DNA from 2 places in the Acidovorax sp. NCPPB 3576 genome. Region 1 is predicted to be linked to the other one. Evidence: predicted binding sites of a transcription regulator. Region 1 holds the regulator's gene; the other holds the start of a gene.
What was found. The regulator LexA, encoded in region 1, represses DNA repair genes until DNA is damaged. The targets are predictions, from matches to a motif close to ACTGTATNNNNATACAGT.
Positions count from the first base shown of each region.

Region 2: a site for LexA is predicted at 4,213-4,230, ahead of M5C98_RS06665 (DNA topoisomerase IV subunit B). Genes of this name have one in related genera too.

Region 1 is NZ_CP097267.1:2,725,949-2,733,441, reverse strand. It holds gene hrpA (ATP-dependent RNA helicase HrpA) at 63-4,259, shown strand; gene M5C98_RS24710 (hypothetical protein) at 4,328-4,918, opposite strand; gene lexA (transcriptional repressor LexA) at 5,057-5,731, opposite strand; gene M5C98_RS12530 (asparaginase) at 5,816-6,781, shown strand; gene adk (adenylate kinase) at 6,871-7,493, opposite strand, start outside.
Region 2 is NZ_CP097267.1:1,416,000-1,423,492, reverse strand. It holds gene parC (DNA topoisomerase IV subunit A) at 1-1,329, opposite strand, end outside; gene M5C98_RS06670 (lytic transglycosylase domain-containing protein) at 1,345-2,127, opposite strand; gene M5C98_RS06665 (DNA topoisomerase IV subunit B) at 2,197-4,179, opposite strand; gene M5C98_RS06660 (MFS transporter) at 4,316-5,536, shown strand; gene M5C98_RS06655 (hypothetical protein) at 5,553-5,741, shown strand; gene M5C98_RS06650 (class I SAM-dependent methyltransferase) at 5,807-6,373, shown strand; gene dapA (4-hydroxy-tetrahydrodipicolinate synthase) at 6,409-7,302, shown strand; gene bamC (outer membrane protein assembly factor BamC) at 7,355-7,493, shown strand, end outside.

The sequences.
Region 1 (7,493 bases):
CAAGGTGCGGCGCGGCCCTTGTTGTGCACGGCCAACGGCGGGCTCGGATAATGCAGCCCTTCATGACCGAATCCGCGCCTTCCTCTTCTTCTCCTTCTTCGTCCACTGCCGCCGCACCCGGCGCGCCGCTGCGCATCACCTTCCCGCCACTGCTGCCTGTCTCCGCGCGGCGCGAGGAAATCATGGCGGCGATGCGGGAGCATCAGGTCATCATCGTGTGCGGCGAGACCGGCTCGGGCAAGACCACGCAACTGCCCAAGATCGCGCTGGCCCTGGGGCGCGGCAAATGCAACGCCGCGCCGGGACAGAAAGGCCAACTCATCGGCCACACGCAGCCGCGCCGCATCGCCGCCAGCAGCGTGGCCAAGCGCATCGCCGAAGAGCTGCAGACGCCGCTGGGCGATGTGGTGGGCTACAAGGTGCGGTTCCAGGACCGGCTGTCGCGCGACGCCTCGGTCAAGCTCATGACGGACGGCATCTTGCTGGCCGAGACCCAGACCGACCCGCTGCTCAAGGCCTACGACACGATCATCATCGACGAGGCGCACGAGCGCAGCCTGAACATCGACTTCCTGCTGGGCTACCTGCGGCAGATCCTGCCGCGCCGGCCCGACCTGAAGGTGGTCGTCACCTCGGCCACCATCGATGCCGACCGCTTTGCCAAGCACTTCGCGTTGCCGCGGCGCCTGACCGGCCGCTCCAGGCCCGGCGAGGGGCCGCAGGGCGATGCGGCGCACGCAGCCGGGCCGCAGGGCGCGGAGCTGATTCCCGCGCCCATCATCTACGTGTCGGGCCGGACCTTTCCGGTCGAGCAGCGCTGGCGCCCGTTCGAAGAGTCGCGCGACTACGGCTTGAACGAAGCCATCGCCGACGGCGTGGACGAGCTGTGGGCCGGCAACGCAGGCGGCGACATCCTCGTCTTCCTGCCCGGCGAGCGCGAGATCCGCGAGGCGGCCGACCACCTGCGCAAGCACCTGGCGCACCAGCCGGTGATGCGCAATGCCGAGGTGCTGCCCCTGTTCGCGCGGCTGTCTCAGGCCGAGCAGGACCGCATCTTCGACGGCCACACGGGCCGGCGCATCGTGCTGGCCACCAACGTGGCCGAGACCTCGCTCACCGTGCCCGGTGTCCGGTATGTGATCGACGCAGGCACCGCGCGCGTCAAGCGCTACAGTTTCCGCAGCAAGGTGGAGCAGCTGATGGTCGAGCCCGTCAGCCAGGCCGCCGCCAACCAGCGCGCGGGCCGCTGCGGGCGCGTGGCCAACGGCATCTGCATCCGGCTCTACGACGAGGCCGACTTCAACGGCCGGCCCCGGTTCACCGATCCGGAGATCCTGCGGTCCTCTCTGGCCGGCGTCATCCTGCGCATGAAGTCGCTGCACCTGGGCGACGTGGCGCAGTTCCCGTTCATCGAGGCGCCTTCGGGCCGCGCGATCGCCGACGGCTACCAGTTGCTGGGCGAGCTGGGCGCGGTGGACGAATCCAACGAACTCACGCCGATGGGCCAGGAGCTGTCGCGCCTGCCGCTCGACCCGCGGGTGGGCCGCATGATCCTGGAGGCGCGCGAGCGCCAGGCGCTGGACGAGGTGCTCATCATCGCCAGCGCCCTGAGCGTGCAGGACGTGCGCGATCGCCCCATGGACGCGCAGCAGCAGGCCGACCAGGCGCACGCCAAGTTCGACGACGAAAAGAGCGAGTTCAGCGGCTACCTCAAGCTGTGGAAATGGATCAACGAAGCGCGCGGTGGCGCGCCCACCCTGCCGTCGGCGCGCATGCAAAAGCAGGTGGCACGCAAGGGCGCGCCCTCGCAGGCCGTGCTGCCCGTGGCGCAGCGCATGGCCGCGGCGGCCGTGGCGCCGCCTGCGGCCACCGAGGCCGCAGCGGCCGCGCCCAGCCACAAGCTCAGCAACCGCCAGTACGAATCGCTGCTGCGCCAGAACTTCATCAGCGTGCGCCGTCTGCGCGAGTGGCGCGACATCCACACGCAACTGCTGACCGTGGTGACCGAACACCGCTGGCGCATCAACGACCGCCCTGCCAGCTACGAGCAGATCCACCTGTCCATGCTGGCCGGGCTGCTGGGCAACATCGGCGTCAAGAGCGACGAGGAAGACTGGTATCTGGGCGCACGCGGCATCAAGTTCTACAAGCACCCGGGCGCGCACTTGGCCAAGAAGCCCGGCCGCTGGATCGTCGCGGCCGAGTTGGTGGAGACCACGCGGCTGTTCGGCCGGGGCATCGCGGCCATCGAGCCGCAGTGGATCGAGCAACTGGGCGGGCACCTGCTCAAGAAGCAGCTGCTCGACCCGCATTGGGAAAAGAAGGCGGCCGAGGTCAACGCGCTCGAGCGCGCCACGCTCTACGGCATCGTCATCTACAACAACCGGCGGGTGAACTTCGGCAAGGTGGACCCGTACGCGGCGCGGGACATCTTCATCCGCGAGGCGCTGATCGGCGGGCAGTGGGAAACCCGGCTGCCCTTCCTGGCCGCCAACCACAAGCTCATCGCCAAGGTCGAAGAGCTCGAACACAAGTCGCGCCGCCAGGACGTGCTGGTGGACGACGAGCTGATCTACGCCTTCTACGACCAGCAGTTGCCGGCCGACGTGTGCAGCGGACACAGCTTCGAGGCATGGTATCGCGAGGCAAGCGCGTCGAATCCCGACCTGCTCAAGCTGACGCGCGAAGAACTCATGCGCCACGAGGCGGCGGGCATCACGGGCAGTGCCTTTCCGCGCACGGTGCGGCTGGGCGGCGTGGATTGCGCGGCGAGCTACCTGCACGAACCCGGTGACGCACGCGATGGCATCACCGTCACCGTGCCGCTGTTCGTGCTCAACCAGGTGAGCGACGAGCGCTGCGAGTGGCTGGTGCCCGGCATGCTGCAGCCCAAGATCCAGGCCCTGCTCAAGAGCCTGCCGCAGCGCCCCCGCAGCCGGTTCGTGCCGCTGCCTGACAGCGCGGCGCGGCTGGCCGGGCTGCTCGGCACGCCCGAACGCTTCGGCCACGGCAGCCTGGTCGAGGTGCTGCTCAAGCAGGTGCGCGATGAGACCTCGCTCGACGTCAAGCGGGCCGATTTCAAGCTCGACATGCTGAGCCCGCACCTGTTCATGAACTTCCGCGTGGTGGACGAACACGGGCGCCAGCTCGGCCATGGGCGCAACCTGGGCGCCCTCAAGGCCGAATGGGGAGCCAAGGCACGTGGCGCCTTCCAGGCCCTGGCAGGACTCAAGCTGGGTGGCGATGGCAAAGGATTAGAAGAAAAACAGGCTCCAGCGCATATAGTACTAGGGCAGGGTGCTATCAAAAATGAAGCATTTCCATCGCCATCGGGACGCCATGGTTCTGCAACGGGGCCGGCATCGGCCGCATCCGCGCCCTCGGCCGCTTCGGCCGGGCAGGCACCAGCGGGCCAGCGCCACACCGCCTGGACCTTTGGCGAGCTGCCCGAGCTCATGGAGATCCGCAAAAGTGGTCAGACGCTGATCGGCTTTCCCGCGCTCATCGACGGTGGCGATGCCGTCACCATCGAGGTCTTCGATGAGCCCGAGCTGGCTGCCGCCAAGCACCGTGCGGGCCTGCGCCGCCTGTTCGCGCTGCAGATCAAGGACGCGCTCAAATACCTGGAAAAGAACATTCCCGATCTGCAGAAGATGGCCGTGGCCTACATGCCGCTGGGCACGCAGGAAGAGCTGCGCAGCCAGATCATCGACGTGGCGCTGGACCGGGCTTTCCTGCTGGAGCCGCTGCCCACTGACGAGGCTGCGTTCAAGCGCCGGGTGGACGAGGGGCGCGGCCGGCTTACCCTGATCGCCAACGAGGTCGCAAGGCTGGCGGGCACCATCTTGCTGGAGTACGCCGCCGCAGCCCGCAAGATCAAGGACACGAAGAACGCACCCGAAGCCGTGCAGGACGCACAGCAGCAACTGCAGCGCCTCATGCCCAAACAGTTCCTGGCCGCGGCACCGTGGACGCAGCTGGCGCACTTTGCCCGCTACCTCAAGGCGATCACGCTGCGCCTGGACAAATACCGCGCCGACCCTGCGCGCGACGCTACCAAGCTGGCCGAACTGCGCCCGCAGGAGCAGCGCTACTGGCGCCTGGTGGCCGAACGCAAGGGCGCGGTCGATGCGCGCATGCAGGAACTGCGCTGGCTGCTGGAAGAGCTGCGGGTCAGCTTTTTTGCCCAGGAGTTGCGGACTCCGCAGCCGGTGAGCGTCAAGCGGCTAGACAAGCTCTGGGGGCAACTGAACAGCTAAAGCATGGCGAGGCAAGCTTGGGCTGAGGGAGGGCGGGGCCACGGTTGGCAGCAGGGCGGTCCTGTTCTTCAATGCGGCGTCTGCATGGCCGCCTCGGCACGCACCAGGCGGTCCAGCTCGGCACAAACATCCGCCATCCGACCGGAGATCATCACGCGCGCCGCCGCGCCGGGGCCGCGGCGATCCAGCACCCGCAATGGGCGTCCATCGGGCCGTGGACGGCTGAGGCCTGCGAATGCCGCGCCGTCATTGGCACTGGTGCTGGACCATTCGCGAATGGGTGCCTGACTTGGCAGGTCGCGCCGCTCCAATCGCTCCTTCCGGTGACGAACCACCGCGAGGCGCCGGGGCGCCTGGGCGAGCGCAGTCGCACCCGGCATGTGATCCGCCCAACCCTCCGAAGCGGCGCACGGCAGCGTGTCCGACCCGTTCCGCAAAGCCGAAGGCGGTTGGAGCGTGCCACTGGAATCCGGGCCGATGGCCACAGTGCTGGCGGCGGCCACAGCGGCCTTCACCTCCACGACACGGCTTGGCCGGCTTGATGCGGCCCTCTGTTGTTGGCCTGGGCTGAGAGGGCGACAGGCGGGCGCTCGCAACCACCGCGCCAGTGCATTCAGCGGTTGAGAAAAGGAAGAAAAGGCGAGCAGGGCAAATCCCATGTGAAAACTCCAGCGAGGTGCAAGGGGGTTGAACACAGGCAGGATTGCCAAAGAAAACACACTGCCGCAGGGTTGGCTGGCCAGGACTGCATGCCCCTGACCGCCAGACGCCCGCCACCTGCGGCGGTGTGCGACGGGCTACATCAGCATGGTGTTGCGGATGAGGCCCACGGCCAGACCTTCGATCTCGAAAGGCTCGCCTGGGTGCACCGTGATGACCGGGTAGTCGGGGTTTTCCGGCAGCAACTCAATGGCGGTGGCCGTGCGGCGAAGGCGTTTGACGGTGACGTCGTCGCCCAGCCGGGCCACGATGATCTGGCCGTTGCGCGCTTCGCGGGTCGATTGCACGGCCAGCAGATCGCCGTCCATGATGCCCGCATCGCGCATGGACATGCCACGCACCTTGAGCAGGTAATCCGGCTTGTGTTGGAACAGGCTGTCCTCCACGCTGTAGGTTTGATCAACATGTTCCTGCGCGAGAATGGGCGACCCTGCGGCCACCCGCCCCACCAGCGGAAGCGACAGTTGCGACAGGCCGGGGATGGGGAGGTTGAACTGGGTGCCGCGGGCGGCATTGATGGAACGCACGGCATCGCCGCGAAGCCGGATGCCCCGCGAAGTGCCGCTGACCAGTTCGATCACGCCCTTGCGGGCCAGCGCTTGCAGGTGTTCCTCAGCCGCATTGGCGGACTTGAAGCCGAATTCGGCGGCGATTTCCGCCCGGGTGGGAGGCGCTCCAGTGCGGGAGATGGCGGTCTGGATCAGATCGAGGATCTGCTGCTGGCGGGCGGTGAGCTTGGGACTGTCGAACATGTGTGACTCCGGTGCTGAACGGAAAGGCAGAGAGAGGCCTGTTTATTAATCCAGTCACTGTATTTTTAACCAGTTTTTGGGAGCGTGCAAGTGGGCACAGGAAAAATCGTGGTGCTTGGCACCGGCGGAACGATCGCAGGCACCGCAACGGAGGCGGGGGACAACATCGGCTACACCGCAGGCCAGGTGGGAATCGGCCAACTGTTGGAGGCGATTCCCGGGTTGGAGCAGGCAGCCGGCGGCCGGATCGAAGCCGAGCAGATCGCGCAGATCGACAGCAAGGACATGGAATTTGCCGTATGGCGGCAACTGTCCCATCGGTGCGCGCAACTTTTGGCCGACCCTGACGTGCGGGGCGTGGTCGTTACGCACGGCACGGATACGCTGGAGGAGACGGCTTGGTTCCTGGATTCGGTCCTGGCTGCCGACCGTCCGGTGGTGCTGGCCTGCGCCATGCGGCCGGCCTCCGCCATGGTGCCTGACGGGCCGCAGAATCTGCTCGACGCGGTTGTCCTGGCCGCGACGCCCGGGGCACGGGGCGTGATGACCGTCGTGGCAGGCACGATCCACACGGCGCGGCATGTTCAGAAAGTGCATCCTTACAAGGTGGATGCCTTCAGTTCAGGAGAAGCAGGCCCGCTGGGCTGGGTGGAGGAGGGGACTGTCCGCCTGGCCAGTGGCTGGCCGGCCCCGTCGGTGCCAAAGCCAGGCGCCCTTCGGCACGTCGCCGACACCTTCGTCTGGCCCCGGGTCGAGGTGCTCACGAGCCATGTCGGCGCGGATGGCCGCATCGTCGATTTGATGGTGCGGGAAGGCGTGGATGGCATCGTGGTGGCGGCGACGGGCAATGGCACGCTGCACCATGCCCTCGGAAGTGCGCTGGAGCGCGCCCATGCGAGCGGAGTGGAAGTGCGCGTGGCCACCCGTTGCGCGCTGGGACGGGTGCTGCCAAAACCGGGAGACACGTTGCCTCACTCGGAGGGCCTGAGCCCGGTGAAGGCCCGAATCACTCTGCTGCTCGAACTGCTGGCGCGCGCTCGCCAGCGATGAAAAGACAACGCCCCGCTGACGGGCGGGGCGTTTCGGGCACGGCGGCGGCGGTGCCGTGCGGGTCGTCAGGCGGAAATCCGCTGGCCCGATCAGCTGGCCAAAGCGGCCAGCGCGCGCTGGGTGATTTCCTCCACGCTGCCGGTGCCGCTGATGGCGCGGTACTTGGGAGCTCCCGCAGGATCGGCCTTCGCCCAGCTGGAGTAGTAATCCACCAGAGGACGGGTCTGTGCGCTGTACACATCGAGGCGCTTCTTGACGGTGGCCTCTTTGTCGTCTTCGCGCTGAATGAGGTCTTCGCCGGTCATGTCGTCCTTGCCTTCCACCTTGGGAGGATTGAACTTGACGTGGTAGGTGCGGCCGCTGGCGGGGTGGGAACGGCGGCCGCTCATGCGTTCGATGATGGCATCGAAGGGTACGTCGATCTCCAGCACATAGTCGAGCTTGACGCCTGCCGCTTTCATCGCATCGGCCTGCGGAATCGTGCGGGGGAAGCCATCGAACAGGAAGCCGGATGCGCAATCGGGCTGGGCGATGCGCTCTTTCACGAGATGGATGATGAGGTCATCGCTGACCAGCGCGCCCGCATCCATGACGGCCTTGGCCTGCTGACCCAGCGGCGTGCCCGCCTTGACGGCCGCACGCAGCATGTCACCGGTGGAGATTTGCGGAATACCGTATTTCTGGCAGATGAATGCGGCCTGCGTGCCCTTTC
Region 2 (7,493 bases), 1.3 Mb from region 1:
GATCAGCGCGGCCTTGGGCTCGTCGCTCGCGCGGATGATGGCGATCACCTCGTCGATGTTGAGCAGCACGATCTGCCGCCCCTCGAGAATATGGATGCGATCCAGCACCTTGTTCAGGCGGTGCTGCGAACGCCGCACGATGGTGCCCTGGCGGAAGGCGATCCACTCCTCCAGCATCTTGCGCAGCGACTTCTGCATGGGCTTGCCGTCGCCGCCCACCATGGTCAGGTTGATGGGAGAGGACGTCTCCAGGCTGGTGTGCGCCAGCAAGGTGGTGATCAGCTCCTGCTGCGGCACCTTGCCGGTCTTGGGCTCGAACACCAGGCGCACCGGAGCGTCCTTGCTCGACTCGTCGCGCACGGCATCGAGCACGCCCAGCACGCTGCCTTTGAGCTGCACCTGGTCCTGCGACAGGGCCTTCTTGCCGGCCTTGACTTTGGGGTTGGTGATCTCTTCGATCTCCTCCAGCACTTTCTGCGTGCTGACGCCGGGCGGCAGCTCGGTCACGATGAGTTGCCACTGGCCGCGCGCGAGGTCTTCGATCTTCCAGCGCGCACGCACCTTCAAGCTGCCGCGCCCCGTGCGGTACGCATCGGCGATGTCGCCCGCGGTGCTGATGATCTGGCCGCCGCCGGGATAGTCCGGCCCGGGCACGATGGCCATCAGCTCCGCCTCGGACAGCTGCGGCGCCTTGATGAGCGCCACGCAGGCATCGGCGATCTCGCGCAGGTTGTGGCTCGGGATCTCGGTCGCCAGGCCCACCGCGATGCCGCTGGCGCCGTTGAGCAGCGCGAACGGCAGGCGCGCGGGCAGCTGGCGCGGCTCCTGCGTGCTGCCGTCGTAGTTGGGCATGAAATCGACCGTGCCCTCGTCGATCTCGTCCAGCAGCAGGCTGGTGATGCGCGACAGCCGCGCCTCGGTGTAGCGCATGGCCGCGGCGCCATCGCCGTCGCGGCTGCCGAAGTTGCCCTGGCCGTCGATCAGCGGGTAGCGCTGGTTGAAATCCTGCGCCAGGCGCACCAGCGCGTCGTAGGCCGACTGGTCGCCGTGCGGATGAAAGCGGCCCAGCACGTCGCCCACCACGCGGGCGCTCTTGACCGGCTTGGCGGCCACGTTGCGGGTCGGGCCCGAATACCCCAGGCCCATGCGGTCCATGGAATAGAGGATGCGGCGCTGCACCGGCTTGAGGCCGTCGCACACGTCGGGCAGCGCGCGGCCCTTGACCACGGACAGGGCGTATTCCAGGTAGGCGCGCTGGGCGTAGCCGGCCAGGCTCAGGTTGTCGTCCGATTCGGGCGGGGCAAGATCGAGAGGGGTTTGGTCGCTCATTCGGGAAATCGAAGGTCAAGGGGCGCGCGGGGCGCCGACGTTGCGGGCCGGCAGGCCGGCCGCAGCGCTGGAGGGAGAGGTTTCGTCCGGGCCGCTGCCCAGTTCCATGCGCACGCGGCCCGGCGCGGCCCGGTGGGCCAGCAGCGGGGCGGGTGGCTTGAGCTGGGCATACAGGCCCAGCACGCTTTTCACGTAGTTCTGCGTTTCGCGGTAGGCCGGAATGCGGTTGCCGGCGCGCTGCACGGCGCCCTCGCCCGCGTTGTAGGCGGCCAGCGCCAGGTCGGTGCGGCCATCGAAGAGGTCGAGCAGGTGCCGCAGGTAGCGCGCGCCGGCAGACACGTTGATGGCCGGCTCGGTGAGCTTTTGCTCCACCGACCGGCGCGCCTCGCCCGCCACGCCGAAGCGGGACGCCGTGGCCGGCATGAGCTGCATGAGCCCCACCGCGCCCTTGGGCGACACGGCGCGCGCGTCGAAGCCCGACTCGGTGGCGATCAGCGCCTGCAGCAGTTCGTAGTCCACGCCGTTCTGGCTGGCCGATGCGCGCAGGTGGTGCTTGACGCGCTTGTAGTCGGGGGAGATGTCGAAGAACGCCAGCAGCCGGGCGCCGGACGGCGTGGCCGCGCTGGCGCCCGCGGATGCCGCGGCCGGGCCGTCGCGGGTGGAGTCGAAATCATTGCCGCGAAAGAACAGCCCGTAGCGCGCGTCCACCGGCTCGGCCGCGAAGTGGGTCACGCCGCGCTCGTCCACATAGGCCCACAGGTCGGCGCGCGCCGTTTGCTGCAAAAACAATAGCAGCATGCCGGCGCAAATCATGCGCCAGAGGCCAAAAAGGCCCAAACCCCCGAACCGATCACGCCAGGCCATGGCTCAAATGTCCACTTCCACGGCGTCGCCGTGCAGTTCCATCAGTTCGCGGCGCGCGGCGGCCTCGCCCTTGCCCATCAGCTTGGTGATGAGGCCTTCGGTGGCGGCGAAGTCCATATCGCCCAACTGCACGGGCAGCAGGCGGCGGGTGTCGGGGTTGAGCGTGGTTTCCCACAGCTGCTCGGCGTTCATCTCGCCCAGGCCCTTGAAGCGGCTGATCTGGCACTTCTCGCGTGCCACGCCGTCCTTGGCGCATTTGTCGAGGATGGCCACCAGTTCGCCCTCGTCCAGCGCATACATCTTGGAAGCCGGCTTCTTGCCGCGCGCCGGCACGTCCACGCGGAACAGCGGCGGGCGCGCCACGTAGATGTGGCCCGTCTCGATGAGCTTCGGAAAATGGCGGAAGAACAGGGTGAGCAGCAGCACCTGGATGTGCGAGCCGTCCACGTCGGCATCGGACAGGATGCAGACCTTGCCGTAGCGCAGGCCCGAGAGATCGGGCGAATCATTGGGGCCATGCGGGTCCACGCCGATGGCCACGGAAATGTCGTGGATCTCGGTGTTGCCGAAGAGCCGGTCGCGGTCCACCTCCCAGGTGTTGAGCACCTTGCCGCGCAGCGGCAGGATGGCCTGGCTTTCCTTGTCGCGGCCCATCTTGGCGCTGCCGCCGGCCGAATCGCCCTCGACCAGGAAGACCTCGTTGTGGGCCAGGTCGCGGCTCTCGCAATCGGTGAGCTTGCCGGGCAGCACGGCCACGCCGGAGCCCTTGCGCTTTTCGACCTTCTGGCCGGCCTTCTGGCGCGTCTGCGCCGCCTTGATGGCCAGCTCGGCCAGCTTCTTGCCGTAATCGACGTGCTGGTTCAGCCACAGCTCCAGCGCCGGGCGCACGAAGCCGCTCACCAGGCGCACCGCATCGCGGGAGTTCAGCCGCTCCTTGATCTGGCCCTGGAACTGCGGGTCCAGCACCTTGGCCGACAGCACGTAGCTGGCGCGGGCGAAGACGTCCTCGGGCAGCAGCTTGACGCCCTTGGGCAGCAGCGAATGCAGCTCGATGAAGCTCTTGACGGCATTGAACAGGCCGTCGCGCAGGCCGCTTTCGTGCGTGCCGCCGGCGCTGGTGGGAATCAGGTTGACGTAGCTCTCGCGCACCGGATGGCCGTCCTCGGTGAAGGCCACGCACCAGGCGGCGCCCTCGCCTTCGGCAAAGCTCTCGTGGTGGCGGTCGGCAAAGCCCTCGCCCTCGAACAGCGGGATCACCGGGTCGGCGTTCAAGGTCTGGCCGAGGTAGTCGCGCAGGCCGCCCTTGTACTGCCAGGTCTGCGTCTCGCGCGTCTTCTCGTTCACGAGGGAGACCGACACGCCGGGCATCAGCACCGCCTTGCTGCGCAGCAGGTGCGTGAGCTCGCCCATGGGCAGCGCGATCGCCTCGAAGTATTTGCCGTCGGGCCACACACGCACCGTGGTGCCCTGCTTGCGCTCGCCGGCCGCGAGCGGGCGGGCCACCAGCGGCTCGGTCACGTCGCCGCCTTCGAACACCAGGCGGGCCACCTTGCCCTCGCGGTGGGTGCTGGCCTCCAGCCGCAGGGCCAGCGCATTGGTCACCGAAACGCCTACGCCGTGCAGGCCGCCCGAGAAGCTGTAGGCGCCGCCCGAGCCCTTGTCGAACTTGCCGCCCGCGTGCAGCCGGGTGAACACGAGTTCGATCACCGGGGCCTTTTCTTCGGGGTGCAGGCCGAACGGGATGCCGCGGCCGTCGTCTTCCACGCTGACCGAGCCGTCGGCATGCAGCGTGACCTTGATCTTCTTGCCATGGCCGGCCAGCGCCTCGTCGGCCGCGTTGTCCAGCACTTCCTGGATGATGTGCAGCGGGTTGTCGGTGCGGGTGTACATGCCCGGGCGCTGCTTGACGGGTTCCAGTCCCTTGAGGACGCGGATCGAGCCTTCGGAGTATTCGCTTGGCGGGGTGGAGGAGGGTTTGGCTGCCATGGGGGCGGATTGTAGTGCCGCAGGGCCGGATGGGCTGGATATAAACCCAGCCCCTTTCTGGTCGCAGCGGATGTCCGCCACGGAATCGGTCGCCAAGGCGCACGCGCGAATGGTCCGCCTTGGATACATTTGCCGGATGCCTCAAGACCCCAAAAAACTGTCCATGGTCCAGGTGCTGGTGTGCGGCGCCGCCATCGTCACGCTGTCCATGGGCATCCGCCACGGCTTCGGGCTGTGGCTGCAGCCCATCACCCAGGACATGGGCTGGACCCGCCAGTCGTTCGCGCTGGCCATCGCGGTGCAGAACCTCGCCTGGGGCTGCTTCGGCATCTTCGCGGGCATGGCGGCCGACCGGTTCGGCGCGTTCCGGGTGCTGATCGGCGGGGCGGTGCTGTACGGACTGGGACTGGTCGGCATGGCCCTGTCGCCCACGCCGGCGCTCTTCGCCTTGACGGCCGGCGTGCTGATCGGCGCGGCGCAGGCGGGCACCACCTACGCCATCATCTACGGCGTGCTGGGCCGGCAGATCGCGCCGGAGAGGCGCTCCTGGGCCATGGGCGTGGCGGCGGCGGCCGGCTCGTTCGGGCAGTTCCTGATGGTGCCGGTGGAAGGCCAGCTCATAGTGCGCCTGGGCTGGCAGGAGGCGCTGCTGGTGCTGTCCGCGATGGTGCTGCTGATCGTGCCGCTGGCCTTCGGCCTGCGCGAGCCCGGCTTTCAGGGCCGCGCCGCCGCCCAGCGATCGCAGACGGTGGGCCAGGCGATGGGCGAGGCGCTGCGCTACCCGAGCTTCCTGATGCTGACGGCGGGCTATTTCGTGTGCGGCTTCCAGGTGGTGTTCATCGGCGTGCACATGCCCAGCTACCTCAAGGACCACGGCATGTCGCCGCAGGTGGCCAGCTACGCGCTGGCGCTGATCGGGCTGTTCAACGTGTTCGGCACCTACATCGCCGGCACGCTGGGCCAGCGCAACCCCAAGCGCTACATCCTCGCCTTCATCTACTTCGCGCGGGCCGTGGCGATCAGCGTGTTCCTGCTGGTGCCGCTGTCGCCCCTGTCGGTGTACGTGTTCTCGGCGGTGATGGGCGTGCTGTGGCTGTCCACCATCCCGCCCACCAACGCCACGGTGGCGCAGATCTTCGGCGTGCAGCACCTGTCCATGCTGGGCGGATTCGTGTTCTTCAGCCACCAGATCGGCAGCTTCCTGGGCGTGTGGCTGGGAGGTTATCTGTATGACACCACGGGCAGCTACAGCTTGGTCTGGTATCTGTCCATCGGCTTGGGCGTGCTGGCCGGGCTGGTGAACCTGCCAGTCAAGGAAAGCCCGATCCACCGGGCGCCGCAACCGGCTTCTGCTTGAAAGGCGCTCAGGAACCATGCCATCCACCCCGCACCCCTCGCCCAGCCCGCAGCCGGGCCATGCCGGCGCCGTGCGCACGGCCCGCGTTCGCAGGGCGTGGGCGTGGGGTGCCGTCGGCGCGGCGCTGCTGACCGCCGTGTTCCTGCTGTATGCGGAGCCGGACTTCGTGGTGATGATGGCCGACCAGCTGTGGGCCTGCTTCTGAATATGGATCAAACCGCCTTCACGCCGGCGATTTCATTGCCATGGCAGCTACTATTTTCATAGCAAATGCCGACAACGCACGGCCTTGAGCCACCTTCGGAATGGGTCCGGCGCTGGGCCCACCTCGTGCCGCCCGGCGCCAGCGTGCTGGACGTGGCCTGCGGCAGCGGCCGGCACCTGCGCTGGCTCCACGGGCGCGGCCATCCCGTGACCGGCGTGGACCGCGACCACGAAGCGCTGGCGCCGCTGCAAGGCCTGGGCGAAATACTCTGCGCGGACATCGAAGCCGGTCCCTGGCCCTTTGCGGGCCGCACCTTCGGCGCCGTGGTCGTCACCCGATACCTGTGGCGGCCGCTGCTGCCCACGCTGGCGGCCAGCGTCGCGCCCGGCGGCGTGCTGCTGTACGAAACCTTCGCCGCGGGCAACGAAACCGTCGGCCGCCCGGCCCGGCCGGACTTTCTCTTGCGGCCCGGGGAACTGCTGCAGGCCTGCGCGGGTCTGTGCACGGTGGCCTATGAAGATGGCTTCCTCGATGCGCCGGAGCGCTTCGTCCAGCGCATCGCAGCGGTCCGGCCCCGCGAAGGTGCCGAAGGTGCCGCACCGGCGCGCCACCGGCTCGCACCGCCGCTCTAGTTAGAATGCTCCTTTACCCGTTTTCCACCGCGGACATGACCCCTCCCAGCTCTCTCACCGGCAGCATCGTCGCCCTCGTCACCCCCATGCACGAGGACGGCAGCGTGGACTATCCCACCCTGCGCCAACTGATCGACTGGCACATCGCCGAAGGCACCGACTGCATCGGCGTGGTGGGCACCACCGGCGAGTCGCCCACGGTGAACGTCGAAGAACACTGCGAAATCATCCGCGTGGCCGTCGAGCAGTCCGCCAAGCGCGTGCCCATCATGGCCGGCTGCGGCGCCAACTCCACGGCAGAGGCCATCGAACTGGCCCGCTTCGCCAAGAAGGTCGGCGCCGACTCGCAGTTGCAGGTGGTGCCCTACTACAACAAGCCCACCCAAGAAGGCCAGTACCAGCATTTCAAGGCGATCGCCGAAGCGGTGGGCGACCTGCCCATCGTGCTGTACAACGTGCCCGGCCGCTCCGTGGCCGATATGCTGCACGACACCGTGCTGCGCCTGGCGCAGGTGCCCGGCATCATCGGCATCAAGGAAGCCACCGGCAACATCGAACGCGCGCAATGGCTGATCCGTGATGTGCCCAAGGGCTTCGCCGTGTACTCCGGCGACGATCCGACGGCCGTGGCGCTCATGCTGTGCGGCGGCCAGGGCAACATCAGCGTGACCGCCAACGTCGCGCCGCGCCTCATGCACGAACTGTGCGTGGCGGCGCTCGCAGGCGATGTGCGCCGCGCCATGGAAATCCAGTTCCAGCTCATGCCCACCCACAAGCAGTTGTTCGTCGAAGCCAACCCGATTCCGGTGAAGTGGGCGATGCACCGCCTGGGCCGGTGCGGCGGCGCGATGCGCCTGCCCATGACTCCGCTCAGCCAAGGCAACGAAGCCGCGGTCGAAGCCGCCCTTCGCGCCAGCGGGCTGCTGTGATCCAGCCGCCCTGCCTGCCCCGCTCTCCCCAGACACCAAAGAGGATTTCCGCGTGAACGCTATCAACCGACTGGGCCTGCTGGGCCTTGCCATGGCCCTGTCCGCCTGCTCCGTCCTGGAGAACGACAAGATCGACTACAAGAGCGCCACCAAGGGGGCGACGCTCGAAGTGCCGCCCGACCTGAACCAGA